Regions from separate parts of the Labrys monachus genome, predicted to be linked through region 1. Evidence: riboswitches for the same ligand, from Rfam matches in the RefSeq annotation. Region 1 holds a riboswitch; each other region holds the start of a gene.

What was found. A riboswitch is a leader RNA that binds a small molecule or an ion and turns the genes downstream of it on or off. The one in region 1 is predicted to bind cobalamin.
Region 2: another riboswitch for cobalamin. It lies ahead of bluB (5,6-dimethylbenzimidazole synthase); the one in region 1 lies ahead of J3R73_RS19160 (aromatic ring-hydroxylating oxygenase subunit alpha).
Region 3: another riboswitch for cobalamin. It lies ahead of J3R73_RS11895 (HoxN/HupN/NixA family nickel/cobalt transporter); the one in region 1 lies ahead of J3R73_RS19160 (aromatic ring-hydroxylating oxygenase subunit alpha).

The regions. Positions count from the first base shown of each region.
Region 1 is NZ_JAUSVK010000001.1:4,194,853-4,200,572, reverse strand. It holds gene metH (methionine synthase) at 1-72, opposite strand, end outside; gene J3R73_RS19165 (FAD-binding oxidoreductase) at 378-1,457, opposite strand; gene J3R73_RS19160 (aromatic ring-hydroxylating oxygenase subunit alpha) at 1,465-2,709, opposite strand; cobalamin riboswitch at 2,832-3,036, opposite strand; gene J3R73_RS19155 (fumarate hydratase) at 3,261-4,901, shown strand; gene J3R73_RS19150 (porin) at 5,255-5,720, shown strand, end outside.
Region 2 is NZ_JAUSVK010000001.1:2,727,239-2,732,958, forward strand. It holds gene J3R73_RS12330 (PAS domain-containing sensor histidine kinase) at 1-292, shown strand, start outside; gene J3R73_RS12335 (hypothetical protein) at 406-774, shown strand; gene J3R73_RS12340 (PepSY-associated TM helix domain-containing protein) at 860-2,230, shown strand; gene copC (copper homeostasis periplasmic binding protein CopC) at 2,312-2,680, shown strand; gene copD (copper homeostasis membrane protein CopD) at 2,677-3,561, shown strand; cobalamin riboswitch at 3,679-3,856, shown strand; gene bluB (5,6-dimethylbenzimidazole synthase) at 3,900-4,685, shown strand; gene J3R73_RS12360 (efflux transporter outer membrane subunit) at 4,701-5,720, opposite strand, start outside.
Region 3 is NZ_JAUSVK010000001.1:2,633,062-2,638,781, reverse strand. It holds gene J3R73_RS11900 (tetratricopeptide repeat protein) at 244-1,470, shown strand; cobalamin riboswitch at 1,537-1,735, shown strand; gene J3R73_RS11895 (HoxN/HupN/NixA family nickel/cobalt transporter) at 1,830-2,891, shown strand; gene J3R73_RS11890 (pyridoxal phosphate-dependent aminotransferase) at 2,926-4,095, opposite strand; gene mscL (large conductance mechanosensitive channel protein MscL) at 4,312-4,737, opposite strand; gene J3R73_RS11880 (flavin reductase family protein) at 4,876-5,475, opposite strand; gene argE (acetylornithine deacetylase) at 5,538-5,720, opposite strand, start outside.

The DNA of each region.
Region 1 (5,720 bases):
GGCCGCTTGGACATCCTCGGTCCTGACGTCGGGAGCGGCTGAGTCGAACAAGGCCTCTACGAGAACGTTCATTCTGCGCCTATAACGATATAGTGATATCAAGATATCCTTATATCATAGCTGCAAGCGTGCCCAGTGCAACGATTATCGTGCCGGCTGATGCCGGCCACCCCCTCCGGTGATTGATCTGAGGACGCCGACCCCTGTGTCGTCGCTGTCACCACGCGCTGCCGGCCGGACAATGCGCGGGCGCGCACCCGCGCTCGCTCGCTGCCGGGCAGGCCCGGCGCGGGCGCGACAGAAGCCAGACGGGCGCGCGGATGGACGATGAAGTCGCCCCGCGCCGGTCTGCCGGCGCGGGCATCGTCGTCGGCCGGTCAGGCTTCGATCTCGACGCGCCCGAGCGGGCGGCTGCAGCAGGCGAGGATCAGCCCGGCGTCGATCTCCTCCTCGCGTATGCCGCCCTGATGCGCCATCGCCACGTCCCCCGAGAGGCGTTGCACCTTGCAGGTGCCGCACAGGCCCATGGTACAGCCGGTGGGTATGTTGAGCCCGGCGCTTCTGGCGAGCTGGAGGATGGTCTCCCCGCCGGTCGCCGGCACTTCGATGCCCGACTGCACGAAGGCGACGCTGCCCTGCGCCGCGCCGTCGGCCGGCTCGCCGCCGGCCGCGAGGGCGTCTGGTTCCGGCGGATGGAAGCTCTCCTCGTGATAGCGGCGCATGTCGCAGCCATTCGCCTCCAGCATGTCCTTCACCGCGGCCATGAAGGGGGCGGGGCCGCAGCAGAAGATCTCGCGCTCGCGGAAGTCCGGTGCGATCAGGCGCAGCGCCGGCGCATTGAGGCGCCCGCGGAACCCTGTCCAGGCCTCCCCCGGATCGCTCTCCTCGACGATCCAGGCCAGTCTGAGGTGCCGCATGCGTCCCGCCATCCGCTCGAGCTCGTGGCGGAAGATGATGTCGGACGGCCTTCTCGCGCAGTTGACGAAGGCGATGTCGACGGCGCTGCCGTGATCTTCGGCAAAGCGCGTCATCGACATCATCGGCGTGATGCCCGATCCCGCGGAGATGAAGAGATAGCGTTCCGCCGGGTGGCGGTGGAACGTGAACTGGCCCGCCGGCCCGTGTGCCTTGAGGCGCGTGCCCGGCTTGAGGTTCTCCAGCATCCAGCGCGTGCCGACGCTGGTGGCCTGGGCCTTGGCGGTGACGCTGATCGAGAGCGGGCGCGAGGGGCTGGACGACAGCGTGTAGGTGCGCAGCACCGGCCCTTCCGCCGTCGGCAGTTCCAGCGTGACGAACTGGCCGGGTTCGTAGCGGAACCAGCTGTCGTCGGGGGCACGGAAGGTGAAGGTCGCGACGTCGCGGCCTTCATGCATCACGGCGACGCATTCGAGCTGCCCGGCGCGGTCGCTCCATGGCCGGGCTTCGTCGAGATGCCTGTAGAGGGTCTGCGTGGCCATCTCCGCCTCAGGCCACGCTGCGCAGGGCCACGGGATCGCCGCCGAGCGAGCGCTCCATGACGTTGCAATACCATTCGACGAACTGCATCACGCCGCCTTCATGGTCGGGGGCATAGGGCCCCGGCTCATAGGCGGGGGAGAGGATGCCCAGCTGGTTTTCCTCGACGATGCGGCGATCCTGGTCGTTGGTTTCGGTCCACACATGGGTGAGCTCGTCGATCGTGTAGTCGACGCCTTCGACCGCGTCCTTGTGCACCAGCCATTTGGTGGTGACCTGCGTCTCCCTCGGGCCGATCGGCGTGACACGGAAGCTCACGGCGTGATCCCCCAGCACGTGGTTCCAGGTGCTGGGATAGTGGAAGAGCAGGAGGGTGCCGATATTGTCTTCCTCAACCGAGGCGCTGAGCGGCTTCTTCACCGCGGCCTTGCCGGACATGGTGTAGCTCACGGCGTTGCGGAGCAGCGGCATGCGCGCCGTCCGATATTGGCCGCTGTCGGAAATCCTGAACAGGCTCGGCAGGCCGGCTTCCTCGCAGCGGTCCCAATGGGCCGCGATCAGGGGATCGTCCTTGGCGCCCTGCACGCCGCTGACGGTGGGAGCCTCCGGGAAGGTGCGGCAGAGTTCGGGGTGATTGCCGGCGCAGTGGTAGCATTCGCGGTTGTTTTCCCACACGAGCTTCCAGTTGCCCTTTTCCACGATCGTGCTTTCGAAGGCGACCTTGGTGTCCTTCAGGCGATGCGGGGCGAGATAGGGCAGCGCCAGGGCGCGGAACGCCTCGAAATCGGGCGCCTCGGCTGCGAGGCAGATCCAGACATAGCCACCCACGCTTTCGCAATGGACCGGCTTCAGGCCGTATTGCGCGGCGTCGAAGCCCGCTCCCATGTCGCGGGCGAACAGCAGCCTGCCGTCGAGTTCGTAAGTCCATTGGTGGTAGGGGCATACGAGCTTGGCGACCGTGCCATGCGCCGCCGAGCACAGGCGCGAGCCGCGGTGGCGGCACGAATTGTGGAAGGCTCGAATCGAGCCGTCGCCCGACCGCAGCACGATGACGGGATAGTCGCCGATCTGCACGGTCAGGTAGCTGCCCGGCTTGGCCAGCTCGCAGTCATGGCCGACGAAGAGCCATTGCCGATACCAGATATGCTCGAGATCGAGGCGGAAATAGTCGTCGTCCGTATAGAATTTCCGGCTCAGGCTGAAGCCGGCGCGATGGCTCCGGAGCCGGCCCAGCATCTCGTGATGCGCATTCATGTCAAAGTCCCACGTGACCATCTTTGCTTTTGACGGCACGGCGGACGGCGAAAGCGGAACGCGAGCCTTTGCGCCCGGGGCGCTCTGCCGCACTTCCTCCTTCCGGATCGCCCACCGCGATCCATCGGCTTCGGTTCAAGGCTGGTTTCCGGACTCAGGAGCGGTCCCTCGACGTGGAGCGGCGCCTTCCCGGGTCCCTCGACCCAGTGGCCTTTGCCGCGTCCGAACTCCTCTACCGTTGCGGGGGCAGTGCCGGCTTGAAACCGGCTTCCCAATTCTCCGGTCCTCCTCCCAGGTCGGACCGGCACCTCGAACTGGCCGGAGATTACACCGCCCGGCGCTACCGGCTAGAGATGAACCGACCTATCATGGTGCTTTCAGGACATCGGGGGACGGGACCCGCGCCTTCCCCGCGGGCGCGGCCGGCGCGGAAATGCCCGCGCCCGAGGCCGATGCTCCTATAGGCAGGGAGGCCGATAGCGATTACATCATGGCGCGATGGGCAGTTTGGAACCGCCCTGATGTCGATGACCTGCCGGAGCCTTTCCCTCATGCCCGCCGATTCCCTTTCCGCCTCCGCCTATCCGCATGTGCCGCTGTTTCCGCTGGGGCCGGACGAGACGCCCTATCGCAAGCTGACGGGGGAGGGGGTGAAGGTGGAGACCGTCGGCGGGCGGGAGATCCTTTCCGTCGACGGCGAGGCGATGCGGCTGCTGGCCGAGCAGGCCTTCGCCGACATCAACCATCTCCTGCGCCCGGGCCACCTGCAGCAGCTGCGCAACATCCTCGAGGATGCGGAAGCCACCGACAACGACCGCTTCGTCGCCTATGATCTCCTCAAGAACGCCAACATCGCCGCCGGCGGCGTGCTGCCGATGTGCCAGGACACCGGCACGGCGATCGTGATGGGCAAGAAGGGCCGCAGGGTCTGGACCGAGGGCGAGGACGAAGGCGCCATCGCCCAGGGCATCCGCGACGCTTACGAGAAGAAGAACCTGCGCTATTCCCAGCTCGCGCCGCTCTCGATGTTCGAGGAGAAGAACACCAAGACCAACCTGCCGGCGCAGATCGACATCTCGGCGGAAGGGGAGGACGCCTACAAGTTCCTGTTCGTCGCCAAGGGCGGCGGCTCGGCCAACAAGACCTTCCTCTACCAGGCGACGCCGTCGATCCTGTCGAAGGACCGGCTGATCGCCTTCCTGAAGGAGAAGATCCTCACGCTGGGAACCGCGGCCTGTCCGCCCTACCACCTCGCGGTGGTGATCGGCGGAACCTCGGCGGAACTGACGCTGAAGGCGGTGAAGCTCGCCTCGGCCCGCTATCTCGACACGCTGCCGACGCAGGGCTCCGAGAGCGGCCACGCCTTCCGCGACCTGGAGATGGAGCGCGAGGTGCACAAGCTCACCCAGTCGCTCGGCGTCGGCGCCCAGTTCGGCGGCAAGTATTTCTGCCACGACGTCCGGGTGATCCGGCTGCCGCGCCACGGCGCCAGCCTGCCGATCGGGCTTGGCGTGTCCTGCTCCGCCGACAGGCAGGCCCTCGGCAAGATCACCCGCGAGGGCGTCTTCCTCGAGGAATTGGAGCACAATCCCGCCCGTTTCCTGCCCGAGATCGACGAGAGCCGGCTCGGCGGACCGGTGGTGCGCATCGACCTCAACCAGCCGATGCCGCAGATCCTCGAATCGCTGTCGCGCCACCCGATCAAGACCCGGGTGTCCCTCACCGGTCCGGTGATCGTGGCGCGCGACCTCGCCCACGCCAAGCTGCGCGAGCGGCTCGAAGCGGGCGGGGGGCTGCCCGACTACATGAAGAATCATCCGGTCTATTATGCCGGCCCGGCCAAGACCCCGGCCGGCTACGCCTCGGGCTCGTTCGGGCCGACCACCGCTGGGCGCATGGACGGCTATGTCGATGCCTTCCAGGCCGCCGGCGGCTCGATGATCATGCTCGCCAAGGGCAACCGCTCGGCCCAGGTCCGCGAGGCCTGCGCCAAGCATGGCGGTTTCTATCTCGGTTCGATCGGCGGGCCTGCCGCGCGCCTCGCGCAGGACTGCATCCGAAAGGTCGAGGTCCTCGAATATCCCGAGCTCGGCATGGAGGCGGTGTGGCGCATCGAGGTCGAGGATTTCCCCGCCTTCATCGTCATCGATGACAAGGGCAACGACTTCTTCAAGGAACTCAATCTGGGCTAAGAGCGGCCTCGTAGCCCGCTGCGGTGCCCCGCCGGCACCGCCCTTCGGCCGGAACGCCACCCCCCGCGCGAGTCCCGAAGCGGACCCGCCGCAGCCTGTCGCGGCGGGCCATCGGCCGCATGTGCTAAATTTATCACAGTCATGGACAAAGGCCGATTGTGTCGGAAGCATGACACAGCTTGCCATTGTTATTCGACCCCGTCTGTCCGAGACCAATCGTACTGCAACGCAGCACCGATTTGGGCGGCAACAGATTGCCCCATCCTCGCTGTTGCGGTGAAGGAACATAGACTTATTCTTGGCGGTATCATCGCCAGATCGAGTTGTATGTTTAACGTTATTAGGGGGTCTTGATGACAATCAAATCTATTCTTCTGGGCTTTGCCGCAGGTCTGGTGTCCTTGGGCGCCGCGTCGGCTGCCGACCTGCCGATGGCCAAGTCCGAAGCCGTGGAATATGTGAAAGTATGCTCGGCCTTCGGCCCGGGCTTCTTCTACATTCCCGGCACCGACACCTGCCTGCAGATCTCGGGCCAGATCCGCGCCGACTATTTCTACACCGAGCCGTCGACCCGGAAGAGCAACGTCACCACGTTCCGCTCGCAGACACGTATCCGCTTCGATGCCCGTACCCAGACCGACTACGGCATCCTGCGTTCGTTCCTGGAACTTCAGGCCGACACCAACTCCCTCGGCACGACTCAGAACGGCACCACCGGCACGAACTTCCTCAGTGTCCGCCGCGCCTATATCCAGTTCGGCGGCCTGACGGCCGGCTATGCGTGGTCGCCCTATTCCTTCTACGAGCAGTACTACCAGG
Region 2 (5,720 bases), 1.5 Mb from region 1:
GTTCACCCAGGCAGGCGGCCAGGCGATCATTTCCACCACGCTGTCGGAGCGTGGCGAAGCGGTGCTGCGGGTGCGCGATACCGGCGTCGGCATGACCGAACGCGAGCTGGCCATCGCCATGGAGCCGTTCCGGCAGGTCGCCTCGACGACGCTGGGCGGCACCGGCCTCGGTCTGCCGCTCACCAAGGCGCTGGTCGAGGCGAATCGGGCGGCCTTCACCATCCAGTCGACGAAGCATGCGGGGACGCTGGTGGAAGTGATCTTCCCGCCGACGCGGGTGCTGGCGGAGTAGGGCGTTCCAGTGCCATGGGGCGTCCGCGCCCGCTGCCGCGGCATGGCTCCCGCCGGTCGAAACCGTCTTGACAGCGCCATCGCTTTGCCGTGGTCTGTGCCCGCATGAGATGGATGGACCAATCCGTTCTGAGGCGGACCATCGCCGCCCTGGTGATGCTGGCGCTGTCGCTGGCAGGCCTCGGGCGTGCGCTCGCCGCCGCCACGGACAGCGGCCCCGCCACCATCATCGTCGGCGGCTTCGTCATCTCGCTCTGCCATACTGACGACGGATCGGGATCGCCGCAGGACACCGCCCGTCACGATTGCTGCGACCAGTGCACGCTGCACGCGCCCGTGACCCTGCCGGGAGCGGCCGGGCTGGCGGCGCCCCTGCGGATCGTGCATGTCGTCGAATCCGAGCCGGCCGTCATGCCGGTGGCGGCGATCGCGCGGCCGCGCACGCCGCGCGTCTCGCAGGGGCCCCCCTTCGCACGAGCCTGAGCGTGCGAAATCCATTTCCGATCAAAAGCCCGGCCTGAATCGCGGCGCCTTCGCGCCCGCGTCGGCGCATGGGCGAACTCAGGACATCTTCATGGCTACCGCCGATCTGAGCCAGGCCCCTGGCTCGTCGCGCCTGTCGCTGCAACGAGCGATCTGGCGCTGGCATTTCTATGCCGGACTCCTCAGCGTCCCCTTCCTGATCCTTCTGGCGATCACCGGTTCGCTCTATCTCTTCAAGGGTGAGATCAATCACACCGTCTTCGCCTATCGCACCGTCGTCACCGAAACGGGCACGCCGGCTCTGCCGCCGAGCGCGCTGGTGGCGAAGGCCGTCGCGGCGCTGCCGGGATCGACGGCGACATCCTTCGGCGAGCCCGCCTCGCCGGCCGCGTCCGCCGTGGTGACGGTGACGACGGGAGACGGCCCGCATCTGGTCTATCTCAACCCCTATACCGGCGCCGTGCTCGCTACGATGCGCAGCGACCGCGAGCCGATGTATCTCCTCAAGAAGATCCACAGCCTCGAATTGTTCGGCACCTTAGCCAATCGCCTCATCGAGGCGATCGCCGGCTTCGCCCTCGTCCTGGTGGTGACGGGCTTCTATCTGTGGTGGCCGCGCGGCCGGTCCGGCGGCGTCCTTACGGTCCGTGCAACGCCCGGCCGGCGGATCTGGTGGCGCGACGTCCACGCCGTGACCGGCGCACTGGCGGGCCTCGTCATCTTCTTCCTGGCGCTGACGGGCATGCCGTGGTCGGGCTTCTGGGGCGCCAACCTCAGCACCTATTCGGCAAAGCTCGGCATCGGTTTTCCCGCGCAGCTTTGGGACGACGTGCCCAAATCGGCCCTGCCGACCCAGGCCGTTCTCCCCAATGCGGGTTGGGCGGTGGAGAACGCCCCCGTTCCCCTGTCGGCGCCCGCAGCAGGCGCCGCGCCGATCGGCATCGACCGGGCGATGGCGGTCGCCCATGGCCTCGGCCTTGCGCCCGGCTTCGAGATGGCCCTGCCGTCCGACGGAACGGGGGTCTACACCGCCGCGATCTATTTCGGTGACCTGTCGAAGGAGCGCACCGTCCACATCGACCAGTACAGCGGCAAGCCGATCGTCGATCTCGGGTTCAAGGATTACGGCCCCGTCGGCAAGGCGATCGAATTCGGCATCAATGTCCACCAGGGCATGGAATGGGGGCTCGCCAACCAACTGGTGATGCTCGCCACCTGCCTTTCCATCGTCCTGGCTTCGGTCTCCGCCGTGGTGATGTGGTGGAAGCGCCGGCCGGCGGGCAAGATGGGCGTGCCGCCCTATCCGGCCGATCCCGGCGTCTTCCGCTTTCTCTGGGCCGCCGCCGTTGCCGTGGGGATCGTCTTTCCGATCACCGGCCTCGCCGTCCTGGCGATGCTCGCCTTCGATCTCCTGGCGATCCGCACCATTCCTCCTCTCCGGCGAGCATTCGCCTGAGCCTGCCGCGGCGGGCAGGAGCCTGCCGCGATCCAAGCCGATGATCGGCGGCCGATCCGATCTCAACCTGAAGGTCATTCCATGTCCAAGACGTTCCAGAGCGCCGCCCTGGCGGCCATCGCCCTTTTCGCCCTTGCCGGGCAGGCGTTCGCCCATGCCCATCTCCAATCCGCCACCCCTGCGGTCGACGGCACGGTCGCCGCCGCCCCGACCGAACTCGACCTGAATTTCAGCGAGGACCTCAATCTGAAATTTTCGGGCGTGAAGGTCACCGGCCCCGGCAAGGCCGCGGTGGCGACCGGCGAACCCATGCTGATGAACAAGAACGCCACGCTGATGGTTCCCCTGTCGGGAACGCTCGGCGCGGGCGTCTACACGGTCAGCTGGCATGCCCTGTCCGCCGACGGCCACAAGACCCATGGCAGCTACAAGTTCACCGTGAAGCCATGATCGGCCCGGACGCCGCGCTCGACATCTGCCGGTTCCTGCATGACGCATCGCTGATGCTGGTATGGGGCGCGTCCGCCTATCTGGCCGTGCTCGTGCCGCGCAGGCTGGCTGACGACGTGGCGCGGCGTCTGCGCATCCCGGCCATCGTCGCGGTCGCGGCGGCGCTCGCCACGACGCTCGCGGCCCTGCCGATCGAGACGGCGACGATCGGGGAGGGGTGGAGCGCGGCCACCGATCTCGCCACGCTGCACGACGTCCTGTTCGACACCACCGTCGGCCGGGCCTGGCAGGCGCAGGCGGCGGGGGCGGCGCTGCTCTTCGCGGCGGTCTTTTTCCCGCTCCGGATCCGCAGGAAAGCCGTCGCGCTGGCCTCCGGCCTGCTCCTTGCCGGCGTGGCGCTCACCGGCCACGCGGTGATGCAGGACGGCTGGCTGCGCATCGCCCATGTCGCCAACGACGGCGTTCATGTCCTGTCGGCCGGGGCGTGGCTGGGGGCGATGGTTCCGCTGCTGCCGATCTTGGCGAGGCTGGACACGGCCGCCCGCCCGGAGGCGGGGCTCGCCCTGCGGCGCTTCTCCAATGCGGGCCATGTCGCCGTCGCTTTGGCGATCGCTTCCGGCCTCGTCAACACCTGTCTCGTCCTCGGCCGCCTGCCGACCGACTGGTCGTCGCCCTACCAGGCCCTGCTCGCCGCCAAGATCGCCGCCGTCGCGGCGATGACCGGCCTGGCGCTGGTCAATCGCTACGGCCTCGTGCCGCGTATGGCGCGGCGAGGCTCCGGTTCCGTCCGCCTGATCCGCTTCGCCACGCTCGCCGAGATCGTCCTCGGCCTGGGCGCCGTCGCGGCCGTGTCGGTGCTCGGAATGCTCGAACCCGTCTGAACGTCGCTGCCCGGCCGAGCCGGCTGCGGCGACAGAAGCAGGAGAGGGCGCGTCGCGGAGGGGTGCCGAACCGGCCTTCGCCGCGCAATCCCCCTTCTGCGCCCTCCCGCATCCGTGCTATGCAGCTCCGCCTTCGGTGCCCGCTGCGGCGGGAGAATCGGGAACACGGTCGATGCCGTGACGCGCCCAGCACTGTGAGGGGGACTGTCCGCATGAAAGCCACTCGCCGAGGCGGGGAAGGCGTGCGGACGGGTTGAACCCGAGTCAGGAGACCGGCCGAAGACGATAGATCGGCGCGCGCGGACGGCGCGGCGATCGCCATCGCAAGGGGAATGACGATGGATGATCCAGGCGGGGCGCTTGCGCCTTCCGCACCCTTTTCGTCCGCGGATCGCGATGCGGTCTACCGCGCCATCTTCACGCGGCGCGACGTGCGCAGCCAGTTCCGGCCCGATCCGGTTCCCGACGAGGTGCTCGCCCGCATCCTCGATGCCGGCCACCACGCCCCCTCCGTCGGGTTCATGCAGCCCTGGAGTTTCCTCGTGCTCCGCAGCGCCGAGACGCGCCGCCGGGTGCAGGCTTTGTTCGAGGCCGCCAATGCGGAGGCGGCGGCGATGTTTCCGCCCGAGAAGCAGGCGCTTTACCGCTCGCTGAAGCTGGAGGGCATCGTGGAGGCGCCGCTCAATCTGTGCATCACCTGCGATCCCGACAGGGCGGGGCCGGTCGTCCTCGGCCGCACGCACGACAAGGCGATGGACGCCTATTCGACCGTCTGCGCCGTCCAGAACATCTGGCTCGCCGCGCGGGCGGAGGGAGTGGGCATCGGCTGGGTCAGCATCCTCGACGGTGCCAGGCTGAAGCAGATCCTGGCGATCCCGCCGCGGGTGACCCTCGTCGCCTATCTCTGCCTCGGCTATGTGCAGGAGGCCTATACGAGGCCCGAGCTGGAGGTGAAGGGGTGGCGCCGCCGCCTGCCCCCGGAGGACGTCGTGCATTTCGAAGGCTGGGGCCGGAGCCTGCCGGACGAGCCGCTGCTGTCGTTGATGCGGACCGGCATGGCCGATCGGCTGGGCCTGGGCGAAGCGGCCTGTGCGCCAGGAGCGGGGCAGGCCGACCCCGGCTGATGCCGGCGACCGCCCTCATCGGGCGTCATGTCCGAGCAGGCTCCGGACGGCGGCCACCAGCGCCGGCTGCGGCTTCGGCGGGGCTGCGAAGGCGCGGTCGTCCTGCCAGCCGTCTCCCAAGGCCTGGTAGAGCGCGATGAAGGCCTCGGCGGCGGACTGCTGGGCCGATACATATTGCTTTTCCAGGTCATATTGCTGGCGCTCGGCGTCGATGACGTTGAGCGAATCGGTCAGCCCTCGCTGAAAGCGCTGGTTGGCGAGCCCGACCGCCTTGCGGCTGTCGCCCAGCGCCACGGAAAGCGCGCCGAGCCGGTCCTCCTGCCCTTTATAGGCGGCGGCGGCGACATCGACATCGCGGACGGCGTTCAGCACCGTCTGCCGGTATCGCGCCGCCGCTTCCTTCGCCTGCAGCCCCGCCTGCTGCACGAGGGCGTCGAGCCGGCCGAAATCCAGCAGGGGGACGCTGAGCGAGGGACCGATCGACCAGATGAGGCTGGCGGCATTCGGGCCGACGCCGGCGCCGCGGCCCTCCAGTCCGCCGCCGGCCGTCACGAAGAGCCGCGGGAAGAGGTCCGCGGTCGCGACGCCGATCTGGGCGGTGTCGGCGGCGAGCTCGCGTTCACCCTCCAGGATGTCCGGGCGCTGGCGCAGCAGGTCCGCCGGCAGGCCCAGCGGGATCCGTCCCGGCAGACGGGGGAAGGGTCCGGGCCGCTGGAGTTCCTTCGCCAGGGTCTCCGGAAATTCCCCGACCAGTCCGGCGATGACATATTGCTGTTGCCGGATTTCGGCCTCGATCGGACCCTTCTCGGCCTCCACCGTCGCAAGCTCGCGCTGGGCCAGGGTGAAGTCGAGTTCGTTGCTGATGCCGCGGCTGAACTGCTGCTGGTTCAGCCCGACATATTCGCGCAGGGCGCCTGCCGTCTCGCGCACCACATCGGCCTGCCGCTGGGCCGCGCGCATCTCGACATAGGCCCGGGCGACATCCGCCACGACCGAGACGAGGACGGAATGCCTGGCATCGGCGGCGGCCTGCCT
Region 3 (5,720 bases), 1.6 Mb from region 1:
ATTTGGAGAGGGTGTCCTGAACGAGCGCCCCGCAAAGCAAAGGCGAACCGGCCCAGTCTTCCGGCCAAATCGACCCAAAATCGATACCACAAATTCGTCTGCCCTCACAAGAGCTTGCGAAATCACAGTTTTGCCGTGCATCCATCGTCAATCCGCCATTCCTTGCGGCTCCCGCTTGCTCTATGGATGCGAGCGCCGACCGCCGTGTCGCCGCCTCCCCGATATGCCTGACCCGGATTCGGAATGATCGTTTTTCGTCGTTTTTCCATCCTTTTGACGGCGCTGGCGCTCGCCTCGCCCGCCTTTGCCGACACGGCCGACAAGGACTGCTCGCGAGGGGCGGCGGAGCAGCGCATCCCCGCCTGCACCCAGCTTCTGGACAGGCCGCTTTCCAAATCCACCAAAGCGATCGTGCTCTACCGTCGCGGGCTCGCCTATGCCGACAAGGGCGATGACGGCCATGCGGTCGAGGATTACACCGCCGCCCTGCAATTGCGCCCGCGCGACATGGCCACCCTGACCGCCCGGGCCGACGCCTATCTGCGCCTCGGCCGCGACCAGGCGGCGCTCGACGATTACGCCAGCGCCATCGCCTCCAACCGACACGCATCGCTCGCTTTGGTCAATCGCGGCTTCGCTTTGATCCAGCTCAACCGCAACGAGGAAGCCACCAAGGATTTCGACGCAGCGCTCGCCCTCGATCCCCGCGACCAGGAGGCCTATAAGGGCCGGGGTGACGCCGAGCGGGCGCTCGAGGACCATATCGCCGCGGTCGAGGACTACACCCAGGCCATCCGCGTCGACAAGACCTACAAGAACGCCTTCTACGGCCGCGCCCGCTCGCTGATCGAGATGAAGGACTATGTGCGAGCCCAGGAAGACCTGCAGGCCGCGATCGATCTCGATCCCGAATTCGACTCCGCCTATTTCAGCCGCGGCTATGTGCGCTGGCAGCTCGGCGACACCGAGGGCGCGCTGTCGGACTATTCGAGGGCGCTGGCGCTGGAGACGGACTTCCCGGCCGCCCGGCTGGAGCGGGGACAGCTCTACGCCGCGCTCCATCGCTATGACGAGGCCATGGCCGATTACGACGAGGCCATCCGCGAACTGCCCGATCTCGCGCAGGCCTATGTCTCCCGCGGCATCGCCTGGCGCGAGCTCGGCGATTACGACAGTTCGCTCGACGACATGAACAAAGCCTTGTCGCTGCCGGCCAGCAAGGCCGATACGCTGGTGGAGCGGGCCAAGACCCATCTTGCCGCCGACCAGTACGACCTCGCCTTGGCGGACGCCGATGCGGCCATCGCCGCCCAGGACACCGTCCCCGACTATTACGCCCTGCGCGCCAAGGTGCAGGAGCGGCGCGGCCAGCGTGATGCTGCGATCGGCGACTTCCGGAAGGCCCTCGAGCTCGATCCCGCGAGCAAAGTGGCCAAGGCCGGCCTCTACCGCCTCGGCTCGACGCCATAGGCCTGGCGGCCGAGGCCTCCGCCCGGGCTTTGTCGCAGGCCAGTCTTGACGGCGACGGGCGGGCACGGCTAGCTGTCCCCTGATGGTTCCCTCCGGGGATCAAAAGGGAACGCGGTGCGGGCAGTGGCCCAAGGCCGCGGCTGCCCCCGCAACTGTCAGCGACGAGCCGCCTCCACATCGCCACTGGGACCCGCATGGACCTGGGAAGGCCGGAGAACGGCGCCGACCCGCGAGCCAGGAAACCTGCCATCGCCGGACGTCAAAGCAGGAACATCGGGCGGGGTGTCCCGATGTATCGGTCCCCCTCGGGGCAAGCCGGTCGCTGCAATGACATGAGACGTCAAAAGCAGAAATCCTCCATGCCAATCCCGATTCGACGCTTCTTCACCGAAAGCACGCCCGATTTCAAAGGGCGGCTCATCGCCATCTATGTCGTGCTCGCCATCCTCAATCTCGGGGGCTGGCTGTGGGCGCTCATGGCCTTCCACGGCAACCCGGCGCTGCTCGGCATCGCGCTCGTGGTCTACGGGCTCGGCCTGCGCCACGCGGTCGATGCCGACCATATCGCCGCCATCGACAACGTCACGCGCAAGCTGATGCAGGAGCGGCGGCGGCCCGTCGCCGTCGGCTTCTTCTTCGCCATCGGCCATTCGCTCGTCATCGTCATCGTCGCGGCCGCCGTCGCCGGGGCGGCGACCCTGCTCGGCGGCTTCCGGAGCCTGCAGGACATCGGCGGCACGATCAGCACCGGCGTCTCCGCCCTGTTCCTGTTCGTGATCGCGGCCATGAACATCATGATCTTCCTGTCGATCTACAGGAGCTACCGCCATGTGCGCATCGGCGGCGCCTATGTCGAGGAGGATCTCGACATCCTGCTCAACAATCGCGGCTTCCTCGCCCGCATCTTCCGGCCGGTGTTCCGGCTCGTCTCCAGGAGCTGGCACATGCTGCCGGTCGGCTTCCTGTTCGGCCTCGGCTTCGACACGGCGACCGAGGTCGCGACCTTCGGCGTCACCGCGACCCAGGCCGCCAAGGGCGTGCCGTTCGAGGCGATCATGGTGTTCCCGGTGCTGTTCGCGGCCGGCATGTCGCTGGTCGACACCACGGACGGCGTGATGATGCTCGGCGCCTATGACTGGGCCTTCGTCAAGCCGATGCGCAAGCTCTACTACAACATGACGATCACGCTGGTCTCCGTCGTCGTCGCCGTGCTGATCGGCGGCATCGAGACGCTGGGGCTGATCGGCGACCGATTCGCCCTGACCGGCGCGTTCTGGGACTTCATCGCCGCGCTGAACGACAATTTCAACAATCTCGGCTTCGCCATCATCGCCATCTTCATCGCCGCCTGGGTGATCTCCTATATCGTCTACAAGGCCAAGCGGCTGGACGATTTCGACATGAACACCACGCGGGCCTGAGGCCGCCGGGTCCGACGCCGGCGCGGCGTCGGCGTCAGATCCGGCCGAGCCAGTCCACCAGCCGCTGCGTCGCGACCTGCAGCTGCTCGGGGCTGCGCAGGAAGCACAGGCGCATGAAGCCTTCGCCACCGGGGCCGAACGCCGTGCCGGGGGCGAGGCCGACATTGGCGTCATCGACGATCTCCAGGCCGAGGCGGCGCACATCCGGCCGGCCCTCGACGGTGAAGAACAGGTAGAAGGCGCCGTTCACCGGCGCGAACCGGACCTTGCCGGTGGCGCCCAGCCCGTCGACGACGATGTCGCGCCCCTGGCGCGCCCGGGCGATCTGGTGCTGCACGAAGCTCTCGCCCCGGTCGAGTGCGGCGATGCCGGCGCGCTGCATGAAGGCCGCGACGCCCGAGGTCGAATATTGCACGAGGTTCTCGATGGTCTGCCCGAGTTCGGGCGGCGCCTCGATCCAGCCCATGCGCCAGCCGGTCATGGACCAGTTCTTGGAGAAGGTATCGGTGAAGAAGATGCGGTCTTCGGGCGTGCGGATGTCGCGGAAGGACGGCGCCCGGCCGCCGGCATAATGGAAGCGGGTGTAGATCTCGTCCGCGAAGATCCACAGGCCGTGGCGGCGGGCGAGATCGAGCACGAAGGCGAGATCGTCCGGCGTGGCCACCCACCCTGTGGGGTTGGAAGGGGAATTGATGAAGATGCCCCTGGTGCGGGGCGTCACCGCATCGGCGATGCGCTGGCGGTCGAGCTGCCAGCCCGCATCCGTGTAGATCTGCGGCACCATCACCGGCGTCGCGCCGGCGACGCCGATGGCGGCCGGGAAATTCGGCCAGACCGGGCTCGGCACGATCACCTCGTCGCCTTTGCCGGCGACCATGCGCACACAGGTCTGCAGCGCATGCATCCCCGATTGCGTGACGAAGAAGCGACCCGGCTCGAACGGTTTGCCGAACAGATTGGTGTGATAGCGGGCGAGCGCCTCGCGGAGGTCCGGAATGCCGCGCTGCCAGGTGTAGAAGGTTTCGCCGGCGGCGAGGGAACGCGTCGCGGCCTCGGTTATGAAGGCCGGCGTCGGCACGTCGCCCTCCCCCGCCCAGAGCGGGATCATGCCCTCGCGCGTGCGCCCGTAATTCATCACCTCGACGATGCCGCTTTCCGGCGCGCCGAGCGCCTCCGGACGAAGGCCGTCGAGAAAGGACGGCATTGCGGGCGGGATCTTCTCGGCAGCGGCGGCGGTCACGGCATCGTTCCTTGCGGGATTTCGGCCTACACGGCCGGCCGACAAGCATAGGCCATGGCAGGCGGGACCGAAATCAATTGTTGGAATGGATCGCATCGCCCGCACGAATGGAGCGCGCGGGCGGGACGCCCGCGTTCCCAGGACGAGCGCTTCTCCGTGAAGTGCGACTCGGCCGCGGCCCTATTGCCGGGCGGCCAGCAGGTCGCGGATCTCCGTCAGGAGCTTCACGTCGGCCGGAGCCTCCGGCTTCGCCGACTCCTTCGGCGGCTGCTGGCGGCGGAGCGTGTTGATCAGCTTGACGGCGAGGAACAGCACGAAGGCGATGATGAGGAAGCCGATCACCACCGTGATGAAGCTGCCGATGGCGAAGGGCACGCCGACCTTGCGGGCATCGGCGAGAGAGGCGCCGGCCGGCGCGGTTCCGCGCAGCATGAAGTAGACATTGGAGAAATCGAGGCCGCCCGGCGTCAGCGCGCTGACGATCGGCATGATGACGTCCTCGACGAGCGAGGTGACGATCTTGCCGAAGGCCGCACCGATGATCACACCGATGGCGAGATCGACGACATTGCCCTTGAGGGCGAATTCCTTGAATTCCTGAAGCATGATTCCTCCATCTGAACGATTGAGACAATGCAGCGCATTGCCTGAATCCCGGGAGGATTCAGGCACCCGACAATAGGTTCCAAAAGTGGGGTTTTGGCAAATGCCCTGACGAAAAAAGCACCGGCGCGCAGAGGCGGACTATTCCGGCCGGCGCAGTTGGAAGGTGCGCTCCACCACGGAATAGTCCTGATAGCCCAGACGCGCCATCACCCGCATCGCTGCCGTATCGACGCGGCCGTCGACCACGAAACGGTCGTCGATATAGATGCCGACGACCTCCCCGCAGACGAGCCAGGCATCGCTCGGCTCACCCTGCGCATCCTGGAGGTGGATTGTCTGCGTCCAGCGGCATTCGAGCGCCGCGGCGGCACGTGCCACGCGCGGCGGCGCCACGAGACGCGAGGGCGCAGCCTCCAGGCCGGCATGCTCCATCTCGTTCTCTCCGCGCGGCAGTCTCGCCGAGGTGGCGTTCATCGGCACCGCGAGGTCCTCGGTGACGAGATTGCACACGAATTCGCGGCTTTCCTCGGCGAAGACGACGCTGTCCTTGCGCCCGCCCGCCGCGAAGCCGACGAGATGCGGCCGCGCCTGGAAGGCGTTGAAGAAGGAAAACGGCGCGAGATTGACGGCCCCCTGCAGCGACCGCGTCGTGATCCAGCCGATCGGCCGCGGCGCCACCAGCGCCTTGAAGGGATCGTGCGGCAGGCCGTGGTCGCCCTTGCGCGGCTCGTAGAACATGGATCGTCTCCTCGGAATGTCCGACCGGCATCGGGCGCGAATGAGCCTCCGGCCGATCGGCCTCAGGCGGCCAGCTCGCCGGCCAGGCGCTGCAGGAAGCCGGCGCATGCGTCGAGCTCGGACAGCGCGATCCATTCATCGGCGCGATGCGCCTGCTCGATCGAGCCGGGGCCGCAGATCACCGTCGGCACGCCGGCCTCCTGGAAATGCCCGGCCTCGGTGCCGTAGGAGACCGCCATGGTTCG